DNA from 3 places in the Lelliottia jeotgali genome. Region 1 is predicted to be linked to each of the others. Evidence: predicted binding sites of a transcription regulator. Region 1 holds the regulator's gene; each other region holds the start of a gene.
What was found. Region 1 encodes PurR, which represses purine synthesis genes. Its sites were predicted from a motif close to CANGCAAACGTTTGCNTG; they were not measured.
Positions count from the first base shown of each region.

Region 2: glyA (serine hydroxymethyltransferase) is a predicted target of PurR. The motif match lies at 4,394-4,411, and genes of this name have one in related genera.
Region 3: purE (5-(carboxyamino)imidazole ribonucleotide mutase) is a predicted target of PurR. The motif match lies at 1,698-1,715, and genes of this name have one in related genera.

Region 1 is NZ_JAENMQ010000001.1:22,599-32,810, reverse strand. It holds gene sodB (superoxide dismutase [Fe]) at 1-274, shown strand, start outside; gene JBO43_RS00165 (MFS transporter) at 313-1,479, opposite strand; gene cydH (cytochrome bd-I oxidase subunit CydH) at 1,642-1,731, opposite strand; gene purR (HTH-type transcriptional repressor PurR) at 2,028-3,053, shown strand; gene punR (DNA-binding transcriptional activator PunR) at 3,072-3,983, opposite strand; gene punC (purine nucleoside transporter PunC) at 4,098-5,297, shown strand; gene cfa (cyclopropane fatty acyl phospholipid synthase) at 5,594-6,742, shown strand; gene JBO43_RS00135 (riboflavin synthase subunit alpha) at 6,887-7,528, opposite strand; gene mdtK (MdtK family multidrug efflux MATE transporter) at 7,758-9,131, shown strand; tRNA gene JBO43_RS00125 (tRNA-Val) at 9,285-9,361, shown strand; tRNA gene JBO43_RS00120 (tRNA-Val) at 9,380-9,456, shown strand; gene JBO43_RS00115 (helix-turn-helix transcriptional regulator) at 9,552-10,163, opposite strand.
Region 2 is NZ_JAENMQ010000001.1:1,332,809-1,343,020, reverse strand. It holds gene qseE (two component system sensor histidine kinase QseE/GlrK) at 1-419, shown strand, start outside; gene qseG (two-component system QseEF-associated lipoprotein QseG) at 416-1,180, shown strand; gene glrR (two-component system response regulator GlrR) at 1,177-2,514, shown strand; gene glnB (nitrogen regulatory protein P-II) at 2,595-2,933, shown strand; gene hmpA (NO-inducible flavohemoprotein) at 3,045-4,223, opposite strand; gene glyA (serine hydroxymethyltransferase) at 4,528-5,781, shown strand; gene JBO43_RS06265 (DoxX family protein) at 5,862-6,284, opposite strand; gene chiQ (ChiQ/YbfN family lipoprotein) at 6,374-6,556, opposite strand; gene JBO43_RS06255 (OprD family outer membrane porin) at 6,584-8,002, opposite strand; gene JBO43_RS06250 (alpha-galactosidase) at 8,074-10,212, opposite strand, start outside.
Region 3 is NZ_JAENMQ010000004.1:199,347-209,558, reverse strand. It holds gene purK (5-(carboxyamino)imidazole ribonucleotide synthase) at 55-1,122, opposite strand; gene purE (5-(carboxyamino)imidazole ribonucleotide mutase) at 1,119-1,628, opposite strand; gene lpxH (UDP-2,3-diacylglucosamine diphosphatase) at 1,745-2,467, opposite strand; gene ppiB (peptidylprolyl isomerase B) at 2,471-2,965, opposite strand; gene cysS (cysteine--tRNA ligase) at 3,139-4,524, shown strand; gene malI (Mal regulon transcriptional regulator MalI) at 4,591-5,607, opposite strand; gene JBO43_RS11730 (PTS transporter subunit EIIC) at 5,691-7,190, opposite strand; gene ybcJ (ribosome-associated protein YbcJ) at 7,552-7,764, opposite strand; gene folD (bifunctional methylenetetrahydrofolate dehydrogenase/methenyltetrahydrofolate cyclohydrolase FolD) at 7,768-8,634, opposite strand; gene fimA (type 1 fimbrial major subunit FimA) at 8,941-9,504, shown strand; gene fimI (type 1 fimbrial protein subunit FimI) at 9,571-10,116, shown strand; gene fimC (type 1 fimbria chaperone FimC) at 10,160-10,212, shown strand, end outside.

The DNA.
Region 1 (10,212 bases):
CTTTGCTGATTTTAAAGCGAAGTTTACTGACGCAGCCATTAAGAACTTCGGTTCTGGCTGGACGTGGCTGGTAAAAGAGGCGGATGGCAAACTGGCTATCGTTTCCACCTCTAACGCAGGCACCCCACTGACCACCAGCGCCAAACCGCTGATGACCGTCGATGTGTGGGAGCACGCTTACTATATCGATTACCGTAACGCTCGCCCGAACTACCTTGAGCACTTCTGGGCACTGGTTAACTGGGAATTTGTGGCGAAAAACTTCGCTGCATAACTGAGACGCAGAAGGGGCAGCCCTTCTGCGTTTTTTGATTACTCGGTGACGCTAACGGGTTCCGGCTGTTTGCGCCCCGACGTCAGGACCAGCAACAGACCCAGTGCGGCGATAATTGCCCCCATTACCGGAACAAAGCTGTACCCCAGCCCGCCCGAAATCACCGCCCCACCCGCAGCCGCACCAAGTGCATTGCCGAGGTTAAAGGCACCGATATTCACGGAAGACGACAGACCGGGAGCTTCGTGCGCCACCCGCATCACGCGCATCTGCAACGGTGGAACCACCGCGAAGGTCGCAGCCCCCCACACCACCATCGCAATGGCCGCACCAAACTCATTGCGCGCCAGCCACGGAATGGCGAGCATAATCACGATCAGCAGAGTCAGAAATCCTTTCAGCGTGCCGGTCACAGAACGATCCGCCAGCTTGCCACCAAGATAGTTACCCAGCGAGAAACCGACACCAATCAGGACCAGCATCCCCGTAACGAACAGCGGTGTCGCATGGGTAATGTCATGCAGCACCGGAGAGATATAGGTGTAGAGCGTGAACATCGCGCCTGCACCGAGCACCGTCGTTAACAGAGCAGACAGCACCTGTGGACGCACCAGCACCGACAGCTCTTTGCGCACATCCGGGCGCTCGCCTGCCTCGCCTTTCGGCAGAGAGAATAACAGTGCGACCATCGCCACCACGCCAAGTCCGGCCGTTGCGAGGAAAGACATGCGCCAGCCAATCACTTCACCGAGCCATGTCGCCGCCGGAACGCCGCCAATGTTGGCGATGGTCAGGCCCATAAACATGGTCGCCACCGCGCTAGCCTGCTTGTGTTTTGGCACTACGCTCGCGGCTACCACCGACCCTAAACCAAAGAACGCGCCGTGGTTCAGGCTGGTCAGAATGCGCGACAGCAGTAGCGTAGTGTAATCCGGCGCAATCGCCGACAGCACGTTGCCGAGGGTAAAAATCGCCATCAGGAAGATCAGCGCATTGCGGCGGGCGCGATGTGAGAGCAGCAAGGTCATGAGCGGCGCACCGACCATCACCCCTATCGCATAAGCGCTGATGAGCATACCCGCTGCCGGAATAGAGACGTCCACGCCTTTGGCGATCACCGGCAGGAGTCCCATCGGGGAAAACTCGGTAGTGCCGATGCCAAAAGCGCCAATCGCCAGGGCCAGCAAGGGAAAGTTGATTTTCATTGTTAACTCCGCAAACCGTGTCATCGCGCGACACGGGACTAAGATGTCAAAAGCATGACATCAATCACAAAAAATGAGAAGTTAACAAATTAGCAAAAGATTTTTGCGGGATGAGTAACAATCGGGAGAAGAGACGAGGGAGAGAACTCTCCCCCGTTTAAATCAGTGCAGGGCTGCGGTAAGACCTGCTGCAACAATCAAAGCCAGCACAATAACGGTAGTGGTCAGCGAAAACTTAAGATCGGCACTCATCAATTTTTCTCCTTTTAATCACCCCACGAAAAGTGAGCTTGCTCATTTTTACACAGTTTACCCCAAAAATCTTCCTGGATTTAGACTGATAACCGTTTTTGCGCTTCCCCTTTTCATCAAGATAAGACAAAATTCCACGCTAAATTTATAAGCGTACCGGCCACTGACCCCCTCCTGACGTTTTGAGTCGTTTTCCCGGCGTATCGCAATTCACATTGCGAGATAAGGGTGAGAGAAGGCAAACGTTTACCTTTAAGTATTTCAGGAGTTTAAGATATGGTCTGGAGTGACATGTAATGGCAACAATTAAAGATGTGGCGAAACGCGCAAACGTTTCCACTACAACCGTATCACATGTAATTAACAAAACACGTTTTGTTGCGGAAGAGACGCGCAACGCCGTGTGGGCAGCTATCAAAGAACTGCACTACTCCCCAAGTGCCGTAGCGCGCAGCCTGAAAGTGAATCACACTAAATCGATCGGACTGCTGGCGACCAGCAGCGAAGCCGCCTATTTTGCGGAAATCATCGAAGCGGTTGAGAAAAACTGTTTCCAGAAGGGCTACACCCTGATCCTGGGTAACGCCTGGAACAGCCAGGAAAAACAGCGTGCTTACCTGTCGATGATGGCGCAAAAGCGCGTCGATGGCCTGCTGGTAATGTGTTCTGAATATCCGGAATCCGTGCTGTCGATGCTCGAAGAGTATCGTCACATCCCTATGGTGGTCATGGACTGGGGCGATACCCGCGCCGATTTCACCGATTCAGTGAACGACAACGCCTTTGAAGGTGGCTATATGGCGGGCCGTTACCTGATTGAACGCGGTCACCGCGAAATCGGCGTGATCCCAGGCCCACTGGAGCGTAATACTGGTGCTGGTCGTCTGGCTGGCTTTATGAAAGCGATGGAAGAAGCGCTGATCACGGTGCCAGAAAACTGGATCGTGCAGGGCGACTTCGAACCGGAATCCGGCTATCGCGCGATGCAGCAGATTGTCTCCCAGTCACATCGCCCAACCGCGGTCTTTATCGGTGGCGATATTATGGCGATGGGCGCACTTTGCGCAGCAGATGAGCTTGGTTTACGCGTGCCGCAGGATATTTCGGTAATCGGATACGATAACGTGCGCAACGCCCGTTACTTCACTCCGGCGCTGACGACGATTCACCAGCCGAAAGACTCGCTGGGTGAAACCGCCTTTAACATGCTGATGGACCGCATCGTCAGCAAACGTGAAGAGTCACAGTCGATTGAAGTCCACCCGCGCCTGATTGAACGCCGCTCCGTCGCTGACGGTCCGTTCCGCGACTATCGTCGTTAATCGCCTCTGAGGGGCCGGTTATTCCGGCTCCTTCAACCACTCTCTGTTCAGCGTTTCGCTATCTCCCAGATAGGCCAGCAGCCATTCCAGCGCCGGTGACATATCGTTTTGCTGCCAGGTCAGGCAACACGCTGCATCCGGGAACGGGTTTTCCAGGGTTAACGCCACCCATTCGCCGCGATCTATACGCGGACGTGCGAAATGCACCGGCACCATCCCGACGCACAAGCCAGCCGACAGGCAGGTCGCCGAGGTTTCCCAGTCAGGGGCCACCACGCGCCGTTGGTTATCCAGCAGCCAGGTGATGCGTTTCGGCAGCGATCGCGACGTATCTTCCAGCACCAGCGACGGCCAGTTGCGCAACGTGTCATCGCTCAGCGGCCCTTCTATCGCGGCGAGAGGATGATCGCGGGCGACGACGCAGGTCCAGCTCAACGCCCCCATATCCCGAAACGCATAGCGTCCACCCACCGGGATCGCCTGCGTTGCGCCGATGGCCATCTCTACCCTGCCGTCCGACAGCGCATCCCACACGCCGTTGAACACCTCCTGCGACACGCGCAGCTCAACGTCTGAAAAGTGGCGATAGAAATCGACCACCATCTGGCGCGTGCGTTCGGGTTTGACGATGTTATCCACCGCAATGGCGAGATGACCGCGCCAGCCGTTGGCAATCTGCTGACATTGTTCGCGGGTGATCATCATTTTTTTGATAACAGATCGCCCTTCCTTCAAAAACCACACGCCCGCAGGCGTCAACACGACATCGCGATGGCGGCGTTCAAACAGCGGAACCGCCAGCCACTCTTCAAGCTGGCGCACAGTGTAACTCACCGCAGACGGAACGCGGTGCAGTTCCTGGGCCGCGCCGCTAAAGCTGCCGTTACGCGCGACCGCATCCACCACTTCTAACGAATATTCAGACCACATTTTTTGCCTGCAAATTTTTTGAATGCAACCACCAAATATTAGCGTTTCACAAGGAACTTTGCACTCCCTACACTTTGCGCCAATGAATACCTGCCTCTTTAGGACATAAAAACAATGCAACCCAACAAAGGATTTCTGATCTGGCTCGGCGGTTTAAGCGTGCTGGGCTTTTTGGCCACCGATATGTATCTGCCTGCGTTCGCCGCGATGCAGGAAGATTTACAGACGCCTGCCGCCGCGATCAGCGCCAGCCTGAGCCTGTTCCTCGCCGGTTTTGCCTTAGCGCAGCTGCTGTGGGGACCGCTTTCCGACCGCTATGGCCGCAAGCCCATTTTACTTTTAGGTCTGGCGATCTTTGCCGTCGCCTGTCTGGGGATGCTGTGGGTGCGCGATGCCACCTGGCTGCTGGTGCTACGTTTTGTGCAGGCATTCGGGGTGTGTGCGGCCGCCGTAACCTGGCAGGCGCTGGTCACCGACTACTATCCCGCCTCACGCGTGAACCGCATTTTTGCCACCATTATGCCGCTGGTCGGTCTTTCACCGGCGCTGGCGCCCCTGCTCGGCAGTTGGATCCTGGTGCACTTTGACTGGCAGGCGATTTTCGCCACGCTGTTCATCATCACACTGGTGCTGATGTTACCGGCGTTTACGCTCAAACCTGCACCAGCAAAACCCGCTGAGAACAACGATGACCGCGTGACCTTCCTGTCACTGCTGCGCTCACGCGCCTATCGTGGCAACGTACTGGTTTACGCCGCTTGTTCCGCCAGCTTCTTCGCGTGGCTGACCGGTTCGCCGTTTATTCTGCATGACATGGGCTACAGTCCGGCGGTGATCGGCCTGAGCTATGTTCCGCAGACCATCGCGTTCCTGGTCGGCGGTTACGGCTGCCGCGCGGCGCTGCAAAAATGGCAGGGACAGCAGATGCTGCCGTGGCTGTTGGTACTCTTCGCAATCAGCGTCATTGCGACCTGGGCCGTTGGCTTTATCCCGCACGTTGGGCTGACTGAAATTCTGATCCCCTTCTGCGTGATGGCGGTGGCGAACGGTGCAATCTACCCTATCGTGGTAGCTCAGGCGCTGCGTCCGTTCCCTCATGCGACAGGTCGCGCCGCTGCGCTGCAAAATACCCTGCAACTGGGGCTGTGTTTCCTGGCAAGTTTGATTGTTTCAGCGCTTATCGCCACGCCGCTGATGACAACGACCAGCGTGATGCTCGCCACCGTACTGCTCGCCGCGCTGGGTTATCGCATGCAGTCTTCGGCACAGGACTCGTCTGACGTCACTTCGCAGACAGAATCCTCTCGGGCATAATCGCGCCAGCAATTATGTGACATTTCAGTGATTAGGCTGCTAATAACTTTCTGTTGAATCACCGATTTTTGCGGCCTATACTAAATTTGCTTCACACAAATACGATAAATATTATGTGTTAACGGGAGCCGGAGTGCTCCCGTTTTACCATGGAAGGCCTTTCGGTAAGGGTTATCTCCCTTCCTCTGTTCTACGTCGGATATTAGCCTCACGGAAAAACCGTGGGATTTCTCACAAACCATAAAAAACGGCTACGCTGTTTGAAGGTTCTGATCACAGCAGGTGATGGAGAAGCTATGAGTTCATCGTGTATAGAAGAAGTCAATGTCCGGGACAATGACTGGTTTCGGATCGTCAATGAATTACTGGGTCGGGCGGGCGTCGCGATTAACGGGTCTGCCCCCTCCGATATTCAGGTAAAACACCCCGATTTTTTCAAACGCGTTCTGCAGGAAGGTTCGCTCGGTCTGGGCGAGAGCTACATGGACGGCTGGTGGGATTGCGAACGGCTGGATATGTTTTTCCATAACGTTCTGCGCGCTGGGCTGGAAAACCAGCTCCCTCACCGCCTGAAAGATACCCTGCGTATCGCCTCTGCGCGATTGCTCAATCTGCAAAGTAAAAAGCGGGCATGGATTGTCGGCAAAGAACATTACGATCTGGGTAACGATCTTTTCAGCCGCATGCTTGATCCCTTCATGCAATATTCCTGTGCCTACTGGAAAGACGCTACCACTCTCGAAGATGCACAGCAGGCTAAACTGCGTTTAATCTGCGAAAAGCTGCAGCTTCAGCCCGGCATGAGGGTCCTGGATATCGGCTGCGGCTGGGGTGGACTGGCGTATTATATGGCCAAAAATTATGGCGTCAGCGTCGTCGGCGTGACCATTTCCGCCGAGCAACAAAAAATGGCGCAAGAGCGCTGCGCCGGGCTGGATGTGACCATTCTGCTGCAAGATTATCGTGACCTCGATGACCAGTTTGACCGTATTGTCTCGGTGGGGATGTTTGAGCACGTAGGGCCGAAGAACTACAGTACCTATTTCACGGTTGCCGACCGCAACCTGAAACCCGAGGGGATTTTCCTGCTACACACTATCGGTTCCAAAAAGACGGACCATTCGGTTGACCCGTGGATCAACAAATACATCTTCCCGAACGGCTGCCTGCCCTCCGTTCGCCAGATTGCCGATGCCAGTGAGTCGCACTTTATAGTCGAAGACTGGCACAACTTTGGCGCAGACTACGACACAACTCTCATGGCCTGGCATTCACGTTTTCAGGCCGCATGGCCAGAAATCGCTGATAACTATTCGGAACGCTTCAAACGGATGTTCAGCTATTACCTGAATGCCTGCGCAGGGGCATTTCGCGCGCGGGATATTCAGCTATGGCAGGTGGTGTTTAGCCGTGGTGTAGAGCATGGATTGCGCGTGGCGCGGTGAATGAAAATCGCCCGGCGGCACTTCGTTTGCACGGGCCTACAAAACCGGGAAATTTGTTGTTTTGTAGGCCGGGTAAGCGCAGCGCCACCCGGCAACAAACGAGGTCATCTTCAATGAATAACCCCCGGATATCCGGGGTTTATTTTATTCGTCTTGCGCCGTCAATTTACTTGCCAGTTCTTTCGCCGCCAGAACCCGCTCAACGGTATCCACGACCGCCTGGGTCTGCGGATCAATTTCGATATTAATCCGATGGCCGAGTTTTTTCGCGCCAAGGGTCGTGCGCTGTAAGGTTTCTGGAATTAAATGCACGCAGAAACGCGTCGGGGTCACTTCACCTACCGTCAGACTAATCCCATCCACGCCAATAAATCCTTTATACAGAATGTATTTCATTAATGAGGCATCCTGCACTTTAAACCAGATCTGACGGTTATTTTCCGAGGTCAGGATTTTCGACACTTCAGCGGTGGTCATAATATGGCCCGACATTAAATGCCCGCCGATCTCATCGCTGAATTTCGCCGCGCGTTCGACGTTGACCATATCGCCCACCACCAGCTCACCGAGATTGGTAATACGCAGCGTCTCTTTCATCAGGTCAAAGCTAATACGATTACCGTCAATCTCTGTCACCGTCAGACAGCAGCCATTGTGTGCAACCGATGCCCCGGTTTCCAGCCCGTCGAGCATATATTCCGGCAGCTCGACAATATGGGTACGGAAATTGGGTTTTTCCTCAATGGACACCAGTTTTGCTGTGCCCTGCACGATACCAGTAAACATGCTTACCACTCCTGTTTTATGCCAACGGTGGTGACACCGTTTTAATCGCATCACAATAACATCTGGAAAAACAGGTTGCCAGTAAGGGGCATTTTCTGGCGATTTTTTCACTAGATAAATAGCTAAACCCCGCTACAATAGCTGGCACTCCCCCTGCATTTTCTTCTTGCTGCCAGTTTCGGCGGGTTTTTTTAGTCTCTCAAATAACAACAAATTAAAAGGTGTTCACGTGCAGAAGTACATGAATGAAGCGCGTCAGTTATTACCCCTGGCAATACCGGTGATCATCGCGCAGGTCGCCCAAACCGCAATGGGATTTGTGGATACGGTCATGGCGGGCGGATACAGCGCCACTGATATGGCCGCCGTCGCGATCGGGACCTCCATCTGGCTTCCGGCCATTCTTTTCGGCCACGGTCTGCTGCTGGCCTTAACGCCGGTTATCGCCCAGCTTAACGGTTCAGGTCGACGCGAACGCATCGCCCATCAGGTCCGTCAGGGATTTTGGCTCGCCGGATTCGTCTCCATTCTCGTCATGATTGTGCTGTGGAATGCGGGCCACATTATCCGCTCAATGCACAATATCGACCCGGCACTAGCCGATAAAGCCGTCGGCTATTTACGTGCGCTGCTGTGGGGCGCACCCGGCTACCTGTTCTTCCAGGTGGCGCGTAACCAATGTGAAGGGCTGGCAAAAACCAAACCCGGCATGGTGTTTGGCTTTATCGGACTGCTGGTGAATATTCCGGTCAACTACGTCTTTATCTACGGCCACTTCGGGATGCCTGAACTGGGCGGCGTGGGCTGTGGTGTGGCGACGGCGGCGGTGTACTGGGTGATGTTCATCAGCATGCTGTCGTACGTCAAAAGAGCGCGCTCGATGCGTGACATTCGCAACGAGCAAAGCTTTAGCAAGCCGGATATGGCGGTGATGAAACGTCTGGTTCAGCTCGGCCTGCCTATCGCACTGGCACTGTTCTTTGAAGTAACGCTGTTCGCGGTTGTCGCGCTGCTGGTCTCGCCGCTGGGTATTGTCGACGTTGCGGGCCACCAGATTGCGTTGAACTTCAGCTCGCTGATGTTCGTTCTGCCAATGTCGCTGGCGGCTGCGGTAACCATCCGCGTAGGCTATCGTCTGGGACAAGGCTCGACGCTGGATGCACAAACCGCGGCACGTACTGGCCTGATGGTCGGCGTGTGCATGGCGGCGTGCACCGCCATCTTTACCGTGCTGCTGCGTGAGCAGATTGCCCTGCTCTACAACGACAATCCTGAAGTGGTGATCCTCGCCTCTCAGCTGATGCTGCTGGCAGCGGTGTACCAGATTTCTGATTCGATTCAGGTTATCGGTAGCGGCATTTTGCGTGGGTATAAAGATACACGTTCGATCTTCTTTATCACTTTCACCGCCTACTGGGTGCTGGGACTGCCGTGCGGCTACGTGCTGGCTCTGACCGACCTGGTGGTGGACCGAATGGGCCCCGCCGGTTTTTGGATGGGCTTTATCATAGGTTTAACCTCCGCCGCCGTCCTGATGATGCTGCGCATGCGCTTCCTGCAACGCCAACCATCAGCCGTGATTTTGCAACGCGCTGCGCGTTAATTATCCGCGAGCCGCCTTCGGGCGGCTACTTTCTCTTCACTTTGCGCGGGAATGAAGCAATCGCGTGAAATACGGAAGAAAATTGCATTTTCCCTCTTGCCTCATCCCCTCACTGCCGCTAATATTCGACCCCGTTGTCACAGACAACATGATGCGTCCGTAGCTCAGTTGGTTAGAGCACCACCTTGACATGGTGGGGGTCGGTGGTTCGAGTCCACTCGGACGCACCATCAAAAATTCTATACAGTGCGTCCGTAGCTCAGTTGGTTAGAGCACCACCTTGACATGGTGGGGGTCGGTGGTTCGAGTCCACTCGGACGCACCATTTCGTGATACTCCTCTTCAGTTTTAAATCCCTTTTTATCCAGCCCAACGTAATGCCCCTTATTCATCCTTGAACAGACATATCCTTATGCCCTGTTACTTTGTGAAGAGATGGGGATAAAGCCGACGTTCGTGCAACCTGTCGAGCAGCAGGAGCAATTCATAGTCGGTGGAGAGATTAAATTTCGCCATCATGTGATATTTGTGAGAAAAAATCGTCTTCTCAGACAAATTAAGCTCACGCGCTATTTGCGGCACATTTTTACCGCTGTAGAAACCAGCCATAATCCGTGTTTGCTGGGGTGACAACGCCCGGTGTCGGCAGGTATAACAATTGCTACAACGCGTTTCCTCATGACCTTTCCAGACATGGATTATGCCATCGCGTATCACGCGAAGCGGCGCTCTGCGTTCGATATAAACAATATCCCGGATGCACTCCGGTGACGGTGCGGTATTCACCGGTTTTTTATCCATTAAACCAACGATCACCCCTTTGGTGCGCGAATGCAGCTCAGGGTGACAGGTGAAATGCTCGCCCTGGCACATCCCCATAATAATCATATCGGCCTGGCGCACCGTCTGATGTGTAAACTCCAGCGTTAATTTCACCCTCTTCTGATATTCCTGTGAAAATATCTCGCTCAGAAAGTTGTGTATTGACCAGTCATAAAACGCATTATCATCTTTAATCAGGACGTTAATCATGTAACCTCAAAAACGAAATGCAGGCGACGGCTTAACAAACCGTCACCAT
Region 2 (10,212 bases), 1.3 Mb from region 1:
GCCTGCCTGCGCGAGCTAAAATGATGCATACCGAACTGGAACTCACTGAGCCAGTCTGCTTTGCAGAACCTATGCTATTAATGAGTGTGCTGGATAATCTTTATTCCAATGCGGTGCACTATGGTACTGAATCCGGTAACATTTATATTCGCAGTTTTACCCACAATTCACGGGTCTGTATCGACGTCGCCAACACCGGTAGTCCGATTCCGGTTGACGAGCAGAAGATGATTTTTGAGCCCTTTTTCCAGGGAAGTCATCAGCGAAAAGGTGCGGTAAAAGGGAGTGGTTTGGGCTTAAGCATTGCCCGCGATTGCATACGGCGGATGCACGGGGAGCTCTATATCTCCGATGACGACCGAGCCGACGTCTGTTTTCGTATTGAGCTACCCCTTGAGCCGGAAAAATCAATGAAATGAAGCTAAGTCTGGTGAGTATGTCACACGTCTTTTTCCGCGCATTAAGCGCGACGTTTTCCAGCAAAATCTTACGTTTAGGTCTGCCATGTCTGCTGCTGGCGGGCTGCGCTTCGCATGCGCCAAAAAGTGCCATCAGCGACAAACAAGACGATAAATATCCTGAACATCAACTGGCTGATTTCTTATCGACCGACTGCAATAATATCTGGCAGCTAAGCGGTCATGATGTCGAATCGAACCCGCTGTTCTGGTTGCGCGGTATGGATTGCGCCGATCGTCTCTCTCCGGCGGCGGCCCGCGCTCAGGCACATTTATGGGCCGACGATACCTGGCAGGACACCTTCAAGCGCGGAATTTTACTGGCCAATGCCAAAATCAATCCGCTGGAGCGCCGCACCAATACCACGCGAATGGATGCGCTCAGCCCGCAAATCCCCGCGCAAATTCGCCCGCTGTATCAGCTGTGGCGCGACGGACAAGTTCTGCAACTGCAGCTCGCTGAAGAGCGCTCGCGCTACAGCAAGCTGCAACAGTCTGCGGACGGCGAGCTGGATACCCTGCGCCAGCAGCAGCAATATCTACGTTCCCAGCTTGATACCACCACCCGCAAGCTTGAAAACCTGACGGATATCGAACGCCAGCTCTCCACGCGCAAGCCAACCAGCAGCTATTTACCTGATAGCTCGAAGGGCAATGCGCAGCCTGCTAAAACGCCAGAGCAGGAGAGCGAAACGTCGAAACAAGAGGATGTGAAGCCATGACAATCCGCAAACCTGCCCATCTCCTGCTGGTCGACGACGACCCCGGCCTGTTAAAGCTGTTGGGAATGCGTCTGGTCAGCGAAGGTTACAGCGTGGTTACCGCCGAAAGTGGCGCGGAAGGGCTGAAAGCACTGGGACGCGAGAAAGTCGATCTGGTGATAAGCGACCTGCGCATGGATGAAATGGACGGGATGCAGCTGTTTGTCGAAATCCAGAAGCTGCAGCCCGGAATGCCGGTGATTATCCTGACCGCCCACGGCTCAATCCCGGATGCGGTTGCGGCCACTCAGCAGGGCGTATTCAGCTTCTTGACCAAACCGGTGGACAAAGACGCACTGTACAAAGCCATCGATGATGCGCTGGAACACTCCGCTCCGTCGGTGGATGAGAAGTGGCGTGAATCGATTGTTACCCGCAGCCCGATAATGCTGCGTCTGCTTGAGCAGGCGCGAATGGTCGCCCAGTCAGACGTCAGCCTGCTGATTAACGGCCAGAGCGGCACCGGGAAAGAGATTCTGGCGCAGGCAATCCACAATGCCAGCCCGCGCAGTAAAAATGCGTTTATTGCTATCAACTGCGGGGCGTTGCCGGAACAATTGCTGGAGTCAGAGCTATTTGGTCATGCGCGCGGAGCCTTTACCGGCGCGGTCAGCAGCCGGGAAGGGCTGTTCCAGGCGGCAGAAGGCGGCACGCTGTTCCTCGATGAGATTGGCGACATGCCCGTGCCGTTGCAGGTCAAACTGCTGCGCGTGTTGCAGGAGCGTAAAGTGCGCCCGCTCGGCAGCAACCGGGATATCGACATCAACGTGCGCATCATTTCCGCAACGCACCGCGATCTGCCGAAAGCGATGGAGCGCAAAGAGTTCCGCGAAGATCTCTACTACCGCCTGAACGTGGTGAACCTGAAAATCCCGGCACTCGCCGAGCGTTCAGAAGATATTCCGCTGCTGGCGAACCATCTTTTGCGCCAGTCGGCGGATCGCCACAAACCCTTCGTACGCGCGTTCTCCACCGATGCGATGAAGCGCCTGATGACCGCCAGTTGGCCGGGCAACGTGCGCCAACTGGTGAACGTGATCGAGCAGTGCGTGGCGCTCACCTCTTCGCCGGTGATCAGCGATGCGCTGGTGGATCAGGCGCTGGAGGGCGAAAACACGGCGCTGCCGACCTTCGTCGAAGCGCGTAACCAGTTCGAGCTCAACTATCTGCGCAAGCTGCTGCAAATAACCAAAGGCAACGTCACCCACGCCGCGCGCATGGCCGGGCGTAACCGCACCGAGTTCTACAAACTGCTGTCGCGACACGAGCTGGAAGCGAACGATTTTAAAGAGTAGTACCGCAAAATTTGACTGACTATGATACTGTGAGCAATCGATTACGAGGCTACAGACAGGCGAGCGTTTAAGGACCCACCATGAAAAAGATTGATGCGATTATTAAACCTTTCAAACTGGATGATGTGCGTGAAGCGCTGGCGGAAGTCGGTATCACCGGGATGACCGTCACGGAAGTGAAAGGCTTTGGTCGCCAGAAAGGTCATACCGAGTTGTACCGTGGCGCAGAGTACATGGTGGATTTCCTGCCGAAAGTGAAAATCGAAATTGTGGTGACTGACGATATCGTCGATACCTGCGTGGATACCATTATCCGCACGGCCCAGACCGGTAAAATTGGTGACGGCAAGATCTTCGTCTTTGACGTGGCGCGCGTCATCCGTATTCGTACGGGTGAAGAAGACGACGCGGCGATTTAAGCGGATAGATTTTTTTCCCTCTCCCCGTGGGAGAGGGTTAGGGTGAGGGCACCAGACCGCACCTGACTCGTAGGCCGGGTAAGGCGAAGCCGCCACCCGGCTTTTTTGGGCTTACAGCACCTTGTGCGGACCAAAGCATTCGTAATGAATCTGCTCTGCGTTCACACCCAGCTCAACCAGTTGCTTCGCCGCAAACTGCATAAACCCGACCGGACCGCAAAGATAAAACTGCATCGCCGGATCGCTGAACAACCCTTCCTGAGTGCGTAAATCCATCAGCCCTGCGCTATCAAACCGGTCTCCGCTTTCCGGTTGATTAAACCAGACATGCGAAGCAAAGTGCGGCAGCGTGGCACCCAGGGTCTTCACTTCATCAGCAAAAGCATGCACCTGGCCGTTTTCTGCCGCGTGGAACCAGTTGACCTGCGCGCTGTGGTTAGCCGCTGCGAGGGTATCCAGCATAGCCAGCATCGGCGTTTGACCAACACCCGCGGAAATCAGCGTCACCGGAGTGTTCGCCTCTACCGCCATAAAGAAATCACCCGCAGGTGCAGCCAGATGAACCACATCCCCGACGACAGCATGATTATGCAGCCAGCTCGAAACCTGACCGCCGTCTTCACGTTTCACCGCAATACGATAGCCTTTGCCATTCGCTTTACGGGTGAGTGAATATTGACGAATTTCCTGATGCGGGAACCCTTCTGGCTTTAGCCACACGCCGAGATACTGGCCTGGCTGATAATCCGCGACCGGCTGTCCGTCGACCGGCTCAAATTCAAAGCTAGTAATAAGCGCACTGCGCGGAGTTTTTTCGACGATACGGAATGCGCGCGTACCTTCCCAGCCTCCGTTTTTCGTGGCGTGTTCGCTGTAAATCTGCGCTTCACGATTGATGAACACACCCGCCAGCACGCCGTAGGCTTTGCCCCAGGCGTCAAGCACCTCCTGGCCTGGGCTGAACATCTCGTCCAGCGTCGCCAGCAGGTGCCCGCCGACGATGTCATATTGCTCCGGTTTAATCTGGAAGCTGGTGTGCTTCTGGGCGATTTTCTCGACGGCAGGCAGTAGCGCGGCCAGGTTTTCAATATTGCTGGCATACGCGGCGATGGCGTTAAACAGGGCTTCGCGCTGATCGCCGTTGCGCTGGTTGCTCATATTGAAAATCTCTTTGAGCTCCGGGTTGTGCGCGAACATGCGATCGTAAAAATGGGCGGTGAGTTTAGGTCCAGTTTCGACCAGCAGGGGAATGGTAGCTTTCACTGTAGCGATGGTTTGAGCGTCTAACATAGCAACTTCCTTGGACAGTTATTTTAATGATGTATTTTAAATGCATCTTATAAAAAATAACCCTGTGTTGTAAATGGTTCTTTGCAACATGAAATAGTTGCATCACAAACCTGAAAAGAAATCCATTGAAAACCGCGAGGTCTTTATTCCTCAAACCCTTGCGTGGCGTGGAGGTAAACGTTTGCGTAAAATCGTTTGTCAAGACCTGTTATCGCAACACTATTCGGTTATACTGTTGCCCGTCGTCTATCAGGACAGCCTTTTCTAGGCCAAATTTTATTGTTAGCTGAGTCAGGAGATGCGGATGTTAAAGCGTGAAATGAACATTGCCGATTATGATGCCGAACTGTGGCAGGCTATGGAGCAGGAAAAAGTACGTCAGGAAGAGCACATCGAACTGATCGCCTCCGAGAACTACACCAGCCCGCGCGTCATGCAGGCGCAGGGTTCTCAGCTGACCAACAAATATGCAGAAGGTTACCCGGGCAAGCGCTACTACGGCGGTTGCGAGTACGTTGATATCGTTGAACAACTGGCGATTGACCGTGCAAAAGAGCTGTTCGGCGCAGACTACGCGAACGTTCAGCCGCACTCTGGTTCTCAGGCTAACTTCGCGGTTTACACCGCGCTGCTGCAGCCGGGCGATACCGTTCTCGGTATGAACCTGGCGCAGGGCGGTCACCTGACTCACGGTTCCCCGGTTAACTTCTCCGGTAAACTGTACAACATCATCCCTTACGGTATTGATGAGTCCGGTAAAATTGACTATGAAGACATGGCGAAGCAGGCACAGACCCACAAACCGAAGATGATCATCGGTGGTTTCTCTGCTTACTCCGGCGTGGTTGACTGGGCAAAAATGCGTGAAATCGCAGACAGCATCGGCGCATACCTGTTCGTGGATATGGCACACGTTGCCGGTCTGATCGCGGCAGGCGTTTACCCGAACCCGGTTCCACACGCGCACGTCGTGACCACCACCACCCACAAAACCCTGGCGGGTCCGCGCGGCGGCCTGATCCTGGCGAAAGGCGGTGACGAAGATCTGTATAAGAAACTGAACTCTGCTGTGTTCCCAAGCGCACAGGGCGGCCCGCTGATGCACGTCATCGCGGCTAAAGCTGTCGCACTGAAAGAAGCGATGGAGCCAGAGTTCAAAGTTTACCAGCAGCAGGTTGCCAAAAACGCCAAAGCGATGGTGGAAGTGTTCCTGAACCGCGGCTACAAAGTGGTTTCTGGCGGCACTGAGAACCACCTGTTCCTGCTGGATCTGGTGGACAAAAACCTGACCGGTAAAGAAGCAGATGCTGCGCTTGGCCGTGCCAACATCACCGTGAACAAAAACAGCGTACCTAACGATCCGAAGAGCCCGTTTGTGACGTCCGGTATCCGTATCGGTTCTCCGGCTGTGACTCGCCGCGGTTTCAAAGAAGCCGAAGTGAAAGAGCTGGCTGGCTGGATGTGTGATGTTCTCGACAACATCAACGACGAAGCGGTTATCGAACGTATCAAAGGCAAAGTGCTGGATATCTGCGCACGTTTCCCTGTGTACGCGTAAGATCTCGCTTCAGTTTAAAAGGCCGCGTAAGCGGCCTTTTTTATTGTCTGGGAATAATGTCGGCCCGATAAGCGAGGATGTTACCGACGGTCGATCGATATCGCCCCCGGCCCGGTCACGGCCAGTAACAGAAACGCCCCGGCAATACTCACATTCTTGTAGAAGTTAATCATGTTCGGCATCACCGCATCGCCACTCATATCCCAGTAGTGGTGGCCAATCACCGCCGTCCCCAGGGTATAGAAGACAAATAACACTGCCAGTGGTCGGGTATAGAAACCGAGCACAATCAAAATCGCGGCGGGCACTTCCATGATCACCGCAATAATCGCCGCCAGCATTGGCATCGGTGCGCCGAGCGACGTCATATACTGCACTGTTCCATCAAACCCGGTTATTTTTGGAAGTCCAAAAATAATAAACAACACAACAACCGCGATACGTGCAATCAGCAGAACCAGCGAGCGGGACTGACCGAAATCGAAATAGCGTAGAGTGTTCATGGCAGGCTCGTTATTGGGTGGGGTTTACGTTAAAGCTAATACACAACCCGGAACTCCGCCATAAGACCAAATAATCAGCTGCTTAACCCTTAGCGCGTGTCATCCATCACCCTCTCACACTTCGCCTCGCTTTCCGCACCGTTCCCGCTTTTAGCGGCTTGAATACAGGCCTGATAGTCGGTGGGGGAAACGGTTTCCTGAGTTTGCGAAGAGGGCGATGTCTGACAGCCCGCCAGCAGTAAAAGCCCAAAAACTATCCCTATTATTTTCATCTCTGATCTCCTGTGGTTTATGAGCGATTAAAAAATCGTAAATGGCGCAATCACATTGAATTTAATGTCGATTTCGTCCTGGAACATGTTGTTGTAGCCGCCGCTGTAGTTGGGGTTACTGCCGTGGTTGTCGTAGTTGATGTAGTGCAGATTAAACAGCGTGCCTTTCAGGCGGCCGGTCTGCACCGTGTGGGCGATATTGAAGGTCCAGGCAGATTCATCGATGCGCTGACTCTGATCGGCAAGCTCTCCGTTCACGGTACAGGTAGTGCAGGGTTTACCATTCCAGCCGTAGGCATAACCTGCGCCAATCGCCCAGCCGGGCAGATCGTAATTTTTCAGGTCATAGGTCACACCGGCGAAGACAGAGGTTTCACCGTTGGCATCAAAGTCGGATGCCGCATCCCACCAGATATCCAGTCGTCCGTTGGAGCTGGCATAAGCCGGGGTGATACGTTGCAGGAAGAAGCCCTGGTTACCTTCGGCTTTTACGGTCTGCGCTTCGAGGCGGAAATCCAGCGTATCCACGGTATAGCCGAGCATGATGCCCTGCAGCCAGGCTAACCCGTCATATTCGTCGTTGACGGAACCATAGGCGGCGATGGTGTTATCGCCCACTTTGTCTTTTGCGCCGTAAAACTGATAGCTCATGCGCAAGTCGTTGCCGGCCACCGGGAAGCTGTACGACACTTTGCCGAAATACTGATCCATAAAATCAGCTGCCTGAGCCATCGAAGCCTCCAGCACCAGTTTATTTTTGAAGTCGTAACGCAGCCCAAGAGAGTGAACGTAATTGATTTTGGTGGTGTTATCCGCCGCACGGAACTCGTACATCTCCGTGTACCACGGGGCTTTGTATTTATCCGACCACAGGTACGAACTGGACAGCGCGCCGTGCTCGCCAAAATCCCAGCTGCCGCCGATCTCCGCCCCCTGATAAGCACCGGGCACAAAGCCCCAATGCACGGCGAGTAGCGTCTGGCCGGACGGCTGGATGTAACCTGCGCGCATCCAGTAATCGTCATATTTCATTTTCAGCGCCGCTTTGTAGAGATTAAAACCGCCCTTATCGCCGGACCAATCCTCGCCCCAGCGCTGATTGGCCGAGCTGAGGCTAATTTCATTCGGATGCGCCGCACTGCCGGTGGCAAGGTTGGCGGCGGCAAAACCGGCCACGTCGAGGCCAATCAGGTCCGCCGCGTAACCGGAGGTGAAATCGAGATTGGCGTTAAAGGTCGAATGGTGAAGATCTTCCACGTAATGCCCGTAATCCTCGCTGCCGACGGTCATATCGCGCTTGTCGCGATAGCGCTGGGAATAATAAATTCCGCCGGTGAGATGAGAATCATCAACGAAGCCGGACGCGGTGGCAGGGGCAGGAAATAGAATGACAGGCACGCTTGCCAGCAGAGCGGCAAACAGCGCGTTAAGGCGAAAATAGTGCATAGAAACTCCTCCTCCATGTGAAGACTGATATTCAGAACAGCGCGATTGATGGGGGCCAGCGCCCCCTGGCGTTAAGGCTGACGTTTCAGATGCCAGATGCGGCTGATGTAATCCCGGCTCAGAGGGGGATCGACGAAGATCCCGCGGTACATCAGCTCATCCCCGCCGAGACACTGGTTGTCCAACTGATACCGCGAAGCAGAGTCCAGCCCGGCGAGACGGATTTTACGCAGGGGAGCCGAGGCGTGGCTCACTAGCGAGAAGGCCATCAGCAGCGCTTCGCTTTGGTCGGGAGAGACAAACATCCAGGCGGCAAAATCAGGGTTTTCCCACGGTGAGATGAGTCGCCAGAAAGTGCCGAATTGCAGCAGTTTCCGGTGCTGTTTGTAGAATGCGATCTGCTGGCGCACGGCGTCATCGCGCTCAGCGTTGCTGTGCATCAGGTCGAGCATCAGGCCGTAATTGCCGCTCATGGCGACGGCCCCGCGCATCGCCATGCTGGTGGAGCGCCCCATCTGATGGTTAGGTACTTCGGAAACATGGGCGCACTGCATAACCGGCGGATACAACATGCTGGTGGCGTACTGGATCTGCACCCGCGAGGCAGCATCCGTATTGTCGCTGACCCAGGCCTGCGGCATGTAAAACAGCATCCCCGGATCGAAGCGTCCGCCACCGCCTGCGCAGCACTCAAACAAAATGTGCGGGAAGCGGGTGGTCAGCGCATCCAGCAGCGCATACAGGCCCAGCATGTAGCGATGCGCCGTCTCCTGCTGCTGTGTGGCTCGCACCGTCGAAGAGCCGACTTCGGTCATGTTGCGGTTCATATCCCACTTGATGTAATCCACGGGATGGCTGGCGAGAAACGTACTCAGCTGTTCAAGAATATTGTCGCGCACTTCCGGGCGGCCTAAATCGAGGATGTACTGATTACGCCCTTCGGAGAGCGGTTGATCGCCCGCGTTGAGGACCCAGTCCGGGTGCTCAGCAAACAGCTCGCTGCGCCGCGACACCATTTCCGGCTCAAACCACAGGCCGAACTTCATCTCCAGGGCATGCACTTGATCGATCAGCGGGCGCAGACCGTGGGGGAATTTCTGCTGGTTAACAAACCAGTCGCCTAGCGACGACGTATCTCCGCTGCGCTCACCGAACCAGCCGTCGTCGAGCATCAGCAGTTCCACGCCGAGCGCTTTGGCGTTGCGCGCAAAACGCAGTAATTTTTCCTCATTAAAATCGAAATACGTCGATTCCCAGTTGTTGGCGAGAATCGGGCGGGTCTGATGGCGATAGGGGCCACGCACCAGATGGTCGCGATAGAGCGTGTGTAGGGCATGAGAAAGCCCATTCAGCCCAGTTTCCGACCAGGCGAGCACCGCCTCTGGCGTCTGGAAACTGTCGCCGGGTTGCAGTTCCCAGCCAAAACCATGAGGGTTAATGCCGAGCTGAACGCGGGTCTGTTGATACGCATCTACTTCGGTGCGGGCGGTAAAATTACCGCTGTAGACCAGATGCAACCCCCACGCCTCGCCCTGCATTTCGGTGGTATGCGGGCGAACCAGGCCAATAAACGGCTGCTGATGGGTACTGCTCGCCCCGCGCTTGCTGTCGAGGACCGTTATGCCGGGGTTCAGCGGCTGACGATGCAGCTGACGCTCTCTCGCCCACGCGCCGGGGAACTGTATCTGCTCAAACTCGCTGTCGGGGAAATCCAGCGAACAGCTCAGAGCGCGCAGCAGACGCAGCGGTTTGTCGCCCGGGTTTGTGATCCGCGCGTGGCGCGTTACCACCGGCAGGTCACGAAAAATCGTGTAGCTAAGTTCCACCTGCAGATGCGTAACGGGATCGGCCATCGTCACCCTCAGCGTTTGTGCTTCCTCCGGCGAACTGACCCATGTGGCGGGAAGGCCATCGAGGGCGAGTTTCCCTGACACTATCTGATGTGAAACATAGTGCAGGTTCGACACCTGATGCCCGTCGGCATAACGTACTTCAAAGGCAGGCTCGCGGTAATCGCCAGCGCCGTGTCCCGGATATTCCTGTAACACCGTATCCAGCGAGAACGTCCTGTCCGGCCATTCGGCTGGTGTCGGGGAAAACGATGACCGGTCGAGCTTCGGGTAATCATGCGGTTGCGAACAATCGGCAATACGTTTACCCCAGTAGCAGTGAACCAGATAACGCTGATGCGCAATCCCGAATACGTAGCT
Region 3 (10,212 bases), on a different contig from region 1:
CGCGCGTCGGGAGAAGCCGGGGAAGGGGAAGATCAACTCCCCGGCATTTAGCACTTATTTGAGTTTACTCTGCGCCCATGCGATACCGCTCGCGTACTCTGGCGGCAGCAGCGGAATGATCGCTTCGAGTGTGGCGCTCAGGCGGCCGGTATCATCATCATTCAGATTGAGATGGCCGACTTTGCGTCCTTCACGCACCGCTTTGTCGTACCAGTGCAGATGCACCAGCGGCAGTTTCAGCCAGTCATAGTTTAAATCGGTACCGATGAGATTGATCATCACCGACGGGCTGTTGACCACCGGCTGCGGCAGCGGCAGATCGGTAATGGCACGCAGGTGCAGCTCAAACTGGCTGATGGACGCGCCGTTTTGCGTCCAGTGACCGCTATTATGCACGCGCGGGGCCAGCTCGTTGATCAGCAGACCGGCTGGCGTGATAAAGCACTCCATAGCCATGACACCCACGTAACCCAGCTCATGCATGATCGCCGAGAGCATATCCTCGGCCTGCGCCTGCTGCGCGGCGTTCGCCTGCGGGAACACCACGCTGGTGCGCAGAATGCCATCCTGATGAAGATTGTGGGTCAGCGGATAAAACACCGTGCTGCCGTCATACGCGCGCGCGCCAACCAGCGACACTTCGCCGCTAAAATTGATGCCTTGCTCGACGATACATTCGCCGTAGCAGTCGTCCGGCAACTCGGCGATTTCGTTCTCGCGTAAACGCCACTGACCGCGACCGTCATAGCCACCCGTGCGGCGCTTCACGATCGCCAGCTCGCCGAGGGTTTCAAACACCGCAGGCCACTCGCTTTTATCCGCCAGCAGCTGCCACGGCGCGGTGGCGAGACCTAGCTTGTCGAAAAGCTGCTTTTGCGTCAGGCGATCGGCAATAATCGGGAACACGTCGCGATTGACGAAGGCGTTGTGACGCGCCAGCTCGCGGGTTAATGCCGTTTCTGGCCAGCGTTCGATTTCGGCAGTGATGACGCTTTGCTGAAACGGCACGGCTTCAGGCTCTGCGTCCAACCCGACGGGCCAGACGGTGATGCCCAGCGGTTCACCCGCCTGGCGCAGCATTCGGCCTAACTGACCGTTTCCGAGGACGCAGACTTGCTTCATGCATCACCTCGCGGGTCGGGATTCTCTAGCACCTCGTCGGTCTGCGCTTTGCGCCACTCCACCAGACGCTGATGCAATTCTTTATCGTGTGTCGCCAAAATCTGTGCGGCCAGCAGCGCAGCGTTCGCCGCACCCGCTTTGCCAATCGCCAGCGTACCGACCGGAATCCCGCGCGGCATCTGCACGATAGAGTAGAGGCTATCAACACCGCTCAAGGCTGCGCTCTGCACCGGCACACCGAGCACCGGCACCAGCGTTTTGGCGGCAATCATGCCTGGCAAATGTGCTGCACCACCCGCACCGGCAATGATCACCTGATAGCCGTTCTCTTCCGCGCCTTCGGCGAAGCTGAACAGTTTATCGGGGGTACGGTGCGCGGAGACCACTTCAATGTGGTGGGGAACATTCAGGATTTCGAAGATTTCGGCGGCAAACTGCATGGTAGCCCAGTCGCTTTTGGACCCCATCACGATGGCGACACGCGCCGGATTATTGCGAGAAGACATGCGTCTTAAAACTCCTGTGGTGCGGAACACACTGCTTTGAGGGCACAGAGAATAGCATTAAATTGTGCCAAGGAAAACGATTGCGTGGCGATGCGTTTGGTGAAAAGGAGAGGGAATTAAAACGGAAACTGAATCAGTTCTACGCCGTCTGGCGTGACTTTCACCATCGAGCCTTCCGTGTGCCAGGCACCCAGCACCACGCGGTGTGCGGGCTCGCCGTTGGCCGTCAGGGAGTGAACGTCCGGGCGATGGGTATGGCCGTGGATCAGCCACTGCACGCGGTGTTTTTCCATCACCTCGATAACCGCCTGCGGATTGACATCCATGATGGTCATCGATTTGCTGCTGTTGGCGGCTTTACTGCCTGCACGCATTTTGGCGGCGATGCGATTGCGGATGAACAGCGGCAGGGCGAGAAACAGCGTTTGTATCCACGGCGTGTGGACTTTGGCGCGAAACGCCAGGTAGCCAGTGTCGTCGGTGCAGAGCGTGTCGCCGTGCATGATCAGTACCTTGCGACCGTAAAGGTTGAGCACTTTTTCTTCCGGCAGCAATGTCATTCCGCTTTCGCGGGCAAAGCGTTTGCCAATCAGAAAATCGCGGTTGCCGTGAATGAAGAAGCAGGGGACACCGGAGTCGACCAGCGCTTTAATGGCGGCGGCCATTTCGCGATGCAGAGGGTTGGGATCGTCGTCGCCAATCCAGGCTTCGAAGAGGTCGCCCAGAATATAGAGCGCGTCGGCGGTTCGAGCTACGCCTGCTAAAAAACGCAGAAAACCGGCGGTTATCGCCGGTTCTTCTGTTTGCAGATGAAGATCTGCAATAAAGAGTGTCGCCACCAATTACTCGCTAACGGTCACGCTGGTAATGATCACGTCTTCTTTTGGAACGTCCTGGTGCATACCGCTGCGGCCAGTAGAAACGCCTTTAATTTTCTCAACCACGTCCATACCTTCAACCACTTCTGCGAATACGCAGTAGCCCCAGCCTTGCATGCTTTCGCCGGAGAAGTTCAGGAAGTCGTTGTCAGCCACGTTGATGAAGAACTGGGCAGTCGCAGAGTGTGGAGCCTGAGTACGCGCCATCGCCAGCGTACCACGGGTGTTTTTCAGACCGTTGTTGGCTTCATTTTTGATCGCTTCTTTGGTCTCTTTCTGGTTCATGCCAGGTTCAAAACCGCCGCCCTGAATCATAAAACCATTGATCACGCGGTGGAAAATGGTGTTGTTGTAGAAACCTTCGCGGCAGTAGTCCAGGAAGTTTTTGACTGTTTCAGGCGCTTTATCATCAAAGGTTTTAATAACGATATCGCCATGATTAGTGTGGAAAGTAACCATTTTTGCATCCTGTTCCGGTATTGTGGGGCGTCGACCCAAGTGAGGGTCACAGATAGACGGGTGTTATAGCATAACCGCCAGACGGGATCATCTTGCATTGTGTGCTGATTCCGGTCTGAATTATGGGTATTATACCGTCTTTATTGTCCACACACGTCTACACGGAATCTTCGATGTTAAAAATCTTTAATACTCTGACGCGCCAAAAAGAGGAATTTAAACCTATCCATGCCGGGGAAGTCGGCATGTACGTGTGTGGTATTACTGTTTACGATCTCTGTCATATCGGTCACGGGCGTACGTTTGTCTCCTTTGACGTGGTCTCGCGTTACCTGCGATTCCTCGGTTATACGCTCAAGTACGTGCGTAACATCACCGACATTGATGACAAAATCATTAAACGCGCGAATGAAAATGGTGAAAGCTTTGTGACGCTGGTGGATCGCATGATCGCCGAAATGCACAAAGATTTTGATGCCCTGAATATTCTGCGCCCGGACAGCGAGCCGCGCGCCACGCATCACATCCACGAAATTATCGACATCACCGAAAAGCTGATCGCCCGTGGTCACGCCTATGTGGCGGACAACGGCGATGTGATGTTCTCGGTGCCGACGGATCCAAACTACGGTCAGCTTTCTCGCCAGGATCTGGACCAGCTGCAGGCCGGTGCGCGCGTTGACGTGGTCGACGTAAAACGCAATCCGATGGACTTCGTGCTGTGGAAAATGTCCAAAGAAGGCGAGCCAAGCTGGCCATCTCCGTGGGGCGAAGGGCGTCCGGGCTGGCACATTGAATGTTCAGCGATGAACTGCAAACAGCTGGGCAAGCATTTTGATATCCACGGCGGCGGTTCGGATCTGATGTTCCCGCATCACGAGAACGAAATCGCGCAGTCAACCTGTGCGCACGGCGGCGAGTACGTCAATTACTGGATGCACTCCGGTATGGTCATGGTCGATCGCGAAAAGATGTCCAAATCACTGGGCAACTTCTTCACCGTGCGCGACGTGCTGAAATATTACGATGCCGAAACCGTGCGTTACTTCCTGATGTCGGGCCACTACCGCAGTCAGTTGAACTACAGCGAAGAGAACCTGAAACAGGCACGCTCTGCGCTGGAGCGTCTGTATACCGCGCTGCGCGGGACTGACAAATCGGTGGCACCGGCGGGCGGCGAAGCGTTTGAAGCGCGCTTTATCGAAGTGATGAACGATGACTTCAACACGCCGGAAGCGTACTCGGTGCTGTTTGATATGGCGCGTGAAGTGAACCGCCTGAAAACCGAAGACATGGCGGCGGCGAATGCCCTGGCTTCTCATCTGCGTAAACTCTCCGCGGTGCTGGGCTTGCTGGAGCAAGAGCCTGAAACCTTCCTGCAAAGCAGCGCGCAGGCAGATGACGGTGAAGTGGCGGAGATTGAAGCGTTGATCAAGGCGCGTCTCGAAGCGCGTCAGGCGAAAGACTGGGCGGCAGCTGATGCCGCGCGTGCGCGTCTGACCGAAATGGGTATCATCCTGGAAGATGGTGCTCAGGGGACTATCTGGCGTCGTAAGTAAGCCTGTTATGCCCGGCGGTGCAATGCCTGCCGGGCAGCTATAACCCTCCGCACTCATCGATCTCTTCTACGCTGACTCGCGCGCGATCAACTGCCCGGAAAGGGTAATTCTTTGGGTTTGCAATTCTGGCTCTTTCAGTTTGCGAATCATTAACCCTGCAGCCTGACGGCCCGTCTCTTCACTGGCGGAAGAAACATAGGTGAATGACGGCGAGGTGAGGTTCACGTGCAGCATGTCTTCGAACCCAACCAGGGCGACCTGCTGTGTGAGAAACACATCTTTCCCGACCGTACGCCCAACCTGATGAATGCCGGAGATTGAGCCGATCATCGCATCAGGTGAGTGGCACAGCAGGGCGGTAATGGTGTTGTTTTTTTCCAGCAACTGACGAGTGACAAAGCCTGCCGCCTGGGTATCGTCGCTACAGACCGGAGCGGACTCTTCGCGATTCACCAGACCGTATTGCGTCATCGCGCTGCGAAAGCCGAGCAGTCGCTGTTCGCGGATCAAGCAGCCTTCCCGACCGCCAATATAGGCGATATTACGGTGGCCGCGTTCAATCAGATAACGGGTGGCGAGATTCGCTGCCTGACGATTATCACGCATCACCAGATTGCAAGATTCATTCAGCAAGGACTGGGAAACCACGACCAGCGGAAGTGGACATTCGCGGATCTGCGCGGGCAGCGCGGATGTGCGCGTATCGGACGCCAGATAAATCACGCCCGCCACGCCCTGCTGTTTAAACGACAGCAGGCAGCGTTCGAGATGCTCGTGATCGTTCAGTGGTTGCCCGAGAAAAACCATAAAGCCTTGTTTTTCCAGCTCCTGGACAATACTCGCCATCACTTTGATGGAAAAACTGTCACTGAAATCACGCAGGATTAAGCCGATAAGATTGGAGGTGTTGGCGCGAAGGTTTGCGGCAGCGACGTTATGGATGTAGCCGAGCGTATTGATGGCAGCCTGGACTTTCTCAATCGTTGCCTCTGAGATTTTCCCTTTCTGGCGTAACACCAGCGAGACGGTTGAAACCGACACGCCTGCGTGTTTGGCGACATCAATAATGCTGACTTTCTTCAAACTCGCTCCCTGAAATTTCTAAATTATCAGCCAGATAAGATACGTCTCCCAGAGTACAGGAGACGTATCGGTCAGGCATCTTATTATTTACCGATCATGGTGGACATGGTTTGGGCGATAAACTGTGCTCTGGCACCGAAAATCACCTGGATACCGTTATCCCCGACGAAGACGACGCCACGCGCGCCCAGTCCGTTGAGGCCGTCTTTATCCACTACATCGCTTTTTGCCACTTCCAGGCGCAGACGGGTGATACACGAACCTACGGAGTCGATGTTTTTCGCGCCACCCAGCAGGCCGATGATTTCGGTCGCGATTTCGGTGTCGGTTTTGTCGTCTGTGGTGGCTGTGACTTCGGTACGGCCCGGCGTTTTGACATCGAAACGACGAATCACGAAACGGAAGGTGAAGTAGTAAATCAGCGCCATCGGAATACCGATGATCACGGCGTTGAGGAAGTTGGTCTGATAGCCGTTAAACGACGGCAGGATGCCAAACGAAATGTAGTCAATCAGGCCCGCAGAGAACGATTTGGCGATGTGTGCGTGCAGCAGATACATCGTCATGTAGGCCAGACCCGCCATAATGGCGTTAAAGACGTACAGAATCGGCGCGACGAAAATAAAGGTGAACTCTACCGGCTCGGTGATGCCCGTCAGGAAGCAGGTCAGTGCCGCCGAGAACAGGATACCGAAGGCGATTTTTTTGTTCTTGGTGTGGGCTTCGTGGTACATCGCCAGACAGGCCGCAGGCAGTGCGAACAGCATCAGCGGGAACTCGCCCTGCATGAATTTACCGGCGTTCTGGTAGGTGTCGCTGCTGAAGGATTTGGTGCCTTCTTCCAGCATTTTGAACCAGATTGTCTGGTCGCCGTGAATAACCTGGCCTGCCTGAGTGGTGTAATCGCCAAACGAGTACCAGAACGATGGATACCAGATGTGATGCAGGCCGAGCGGAATTAATGCGCGCTCTACCAGGCCAAAGATAAAGGTCGATGCCGCCTGATTATCCCCGTTGACGATAACCGACAGAGCGTCGATCCCCGCCTGAATATGCTGCCAGACGTAGGGCAACAGCAGGCCGAGAACGAACGACAGGAATGCAGTAGCGATAGCCACGAAACGCTTGCCGGAGAAGAAGCCGAGGAATTCCGGTAGCTGCATGGTATGGAAGCGGTTATAACACCATGCCGCGAGAATACCGCAGATCAAGCCGCCGAAAACGCCCATTTGCAGCGTCGGAATGCCGACCACCATAGCGTATTTTCCGCCCTGGGAAGCCATTTCTGGCGTGATGCTCAGAACGGTTCCGATGGTGATATTGGTGACAAATACCGAAACGGCTGCCGACAGGGCGGCGATCCCGGATTCTGACGCCAGACCGACGGCAGAACCGATGGCGAACAGCATCGGCAGGTTATCAAAAATAACCCCGCCCGCGTTCATCATCAGCGGCATGTGGAATTTATCGCCGAAGGCCAACAGCAGACCGGCAGCAGGAAGCAGTGAAATTGGCAGCATTAATGCGCGACCAATCATGGAAAGCTTTGACAACGATTTAACAAACCCTGATATCAGACTCATGCTGATTTCCCCCGAGAAGCGCTTTGAGAGGCGCTGTTATTGTAAGTAGAACGTTTTAGTAGAACGTTCTACTTATCGTGCGAGAAGCCTGAAATTCGCGCAACTTAAATTTCACATTTCAACAGACGAAATAGTGATTCTTTGAAGTTGATCGAGAATTAACCGTTATAGAGGTCAATGCAAAACGGCAACAAAGTTGCCGTTTCTAGTGTTTTCGCCCTCTACCGTGGGAGAGGGTTGGGGTGAGGGCATCAGCGTACTGCGGGATGATGCCGGGTGGCGGCTGCGCCTTACCCGGCCTACAAAAACACTCTACAAATCGTAGGCCCGGCAAGTGAAGCACCGCCGGGCATCAGGGGACTCAGGCGATAACCGTAATGCTCTGGTTCTGGAAATTCACCGTCTGACCGGCGACAATCTTGCAGCGCTTGCGGGTTTCTACCACGCCGTCAACGGTGACCAGGCCGTCAGCGATGAAAATCTTCGCCTGGGCGCCGCTTTCGCTCCAGCCTTCCAGTTTGAGCAGATCGCACAGTTCTACGTGCGGGTGTTTACCTAATGAAAATGTTGCCATCTTTTACGCTTCCTTTACGTCGTGATATTCAACGCATGCCTGCAATGTATTCTGAATCAGGGTTGCCACGGTCATTGGACCCACGCCACCCGGTACCGGTGTGATGTAAGACGCACGTGCAGCAGCGTCTTCGTAAACCACGTCACCCACCACTTTGCCGTTTTCCAGACGATTAATGCCCACGTCCACAACAATCGCGCCTTCTTTAATCCATTCGCCAGGAATAAAGCCCGGCTTACCGACCGCGACGATCAGCAGATCGGCATTCTCGACGTGCTGACGCAGGTTTTTGGTAAAACGGTGCGTCACGGTGGTGGTGCAACCTGCCAGCAGCAGCTCCATGCTCATCGGGCGACCGACGATGTTGGACGCGCCAATCACCACGGCGTTCAAACCGTAGGTATCGATGTTGTAGCGCTCAAGCAGCGTCACAATACCGCGCGGCGTGCACGGACGCAGACGCGGTGCACGCTGGCACAGGCGTCCGACGTTATACGGATGGAATCCGTCGACGTCTTTATCCGGCGCAATACGCTCCAGCACCTTCACGTTGTCGATGCCCGCAGGCAGTGGCAACTGCACCAGAATGCCGTCGATCGCGTCGTCGGCATTCAGGGTGTCAATCAGCTCAAGCAGTTCTGCTTCGCTGGTGGTTTCTGGCAGATCGTAGGAACGGGAGACGAAGCCCACCTCTTCACATGCTTTGCGTTTACTGCCGACATAAATTTGCGATGCCGGGTTGCTGCCAACCAGCACAACGGCTAACCCTGGAGCGCGAAGTCCGGCCGCTGTACGCGCCTTCACTTTTTCCGCGACCTCAGAGCGCACCTGCTGCGCAATCGTTTTACCGTCAATAATCTTTGCTGCCATCAGAGAGAGGATTCCGTCTGTAACGTTTGAAAGGGGGATTGCCTATATTTTGTCAGAAGCGAGGCCCGCTGTCAGTCACCCATTGAGAGATTTCCACAATCAGGCGCTAAACCTTGCTCTTTAGGTGGTCTTTTCCTAACTGAAATTAGGATGCAGCCTGGATTAATCGCAGCGTTTTGACCTGTTTTATTATTTGCGTGTGGGCTACTTTGTCTCCTCCAAAATAAACATTCAATTGTGCAATTGATTGTGTTTTCTATTCCCGAATAAACGCGGGAAGGGCTTTTTATATTCAAAGGAACAGATATGAAACTTCGCAATATTGCTTCTTCCGTTATTGCTTCTCTGGTATTGGTTGCCGGTGCAGCTCATGCAGAAGATCCTGCTACTCCGGTATCCGTTAATGGTGGCACCGTTCACTTTAAAGGTGAATTAGTGAATGCCGCTTGTGCGGTAAATACTGAATCTGCGGATCAGATTGTTAATCTGGGACAATATCGTACGGCTAAATTCACCAAAGTGGGCGACACCACGTCGAATATTCCGTTCAACATTGAACTGAATGACTGCGATCCAGCCGTTGCTGCAAGCGCTTCAGTTGCGTTTACCGGCCAGATTGACTCCACCGATAAAACCCTGCTGGCTGTCACCTCTGGCAGCAACGACAATACCGCGAAAGGCGTGGGTATCGAGATCCTCGACAGCAAATCCGCCACTCTGACCCCAGACGGCGCGACTTTCTCTGCGGCTAAAGCACTGATTGAAGGCACCAACACCCTGAACTTCACCGCACGTTATAAATCCACTGCGGCGACTGCTGAACCGGGCCAGGCAAACGCGGATGCTACCTTCGTAATGAAATACGAATAAACCCGCTTTTCAGGGATGATACGGCCTCAGGGAGGAGGCCTGTTTGATGCAAATCGAGGGCTAAGGATGACCAGAAAAGGGCTCCTGTTTCTGCTGATAGTCTGCGCCGCACTGCCGGCGATGGCCCATACGGTGGTCGTGGATGGCGGGCGGGTACATATCAAAGGCGAGCTGGTCAACGGCGGTTGCGCCGTGGCGCCTGAGAGCCAAAGCCTGCGAGTAGAAATGGGGCAATATCGCACCAACACTTTCGCCGGTGTCGGCAGCTTTTCGACGGTTGAAGTGCCCTTTACCTTGCGGCTGGTGGATTGCAGCGTCGACGTTTCACGTACGGTAGGGATGATGTTCGAGGGCGTTACGCCCGCAGAAGATCCGCAGGTTTTTCTGGCGACATCCCGGCCCGGCGAAAGTCGCGTGAGCAGCGGATTAGGGCTGGCATTGTTTGATTCGCAGAAGCGCCAAATTATCCCCAACGCCACCGCTATAAATACGCTGCCAATCGACACCCGTGAGCTGAACTTTCATTTCAGCGCACGCTATCGGGCTATTTCAGAACACCTTGTACCGGGCAATATTCAGTCGGATGTCTGGTTTACGTTGATTTATCCATAACGCCGTACACGCCTGCGAACTTAATAATAAAGGTATTGATGTGATGAGCACCTTAATAAAACCAGGACTGATCTTCTCGTTTATTTTAATGATGAT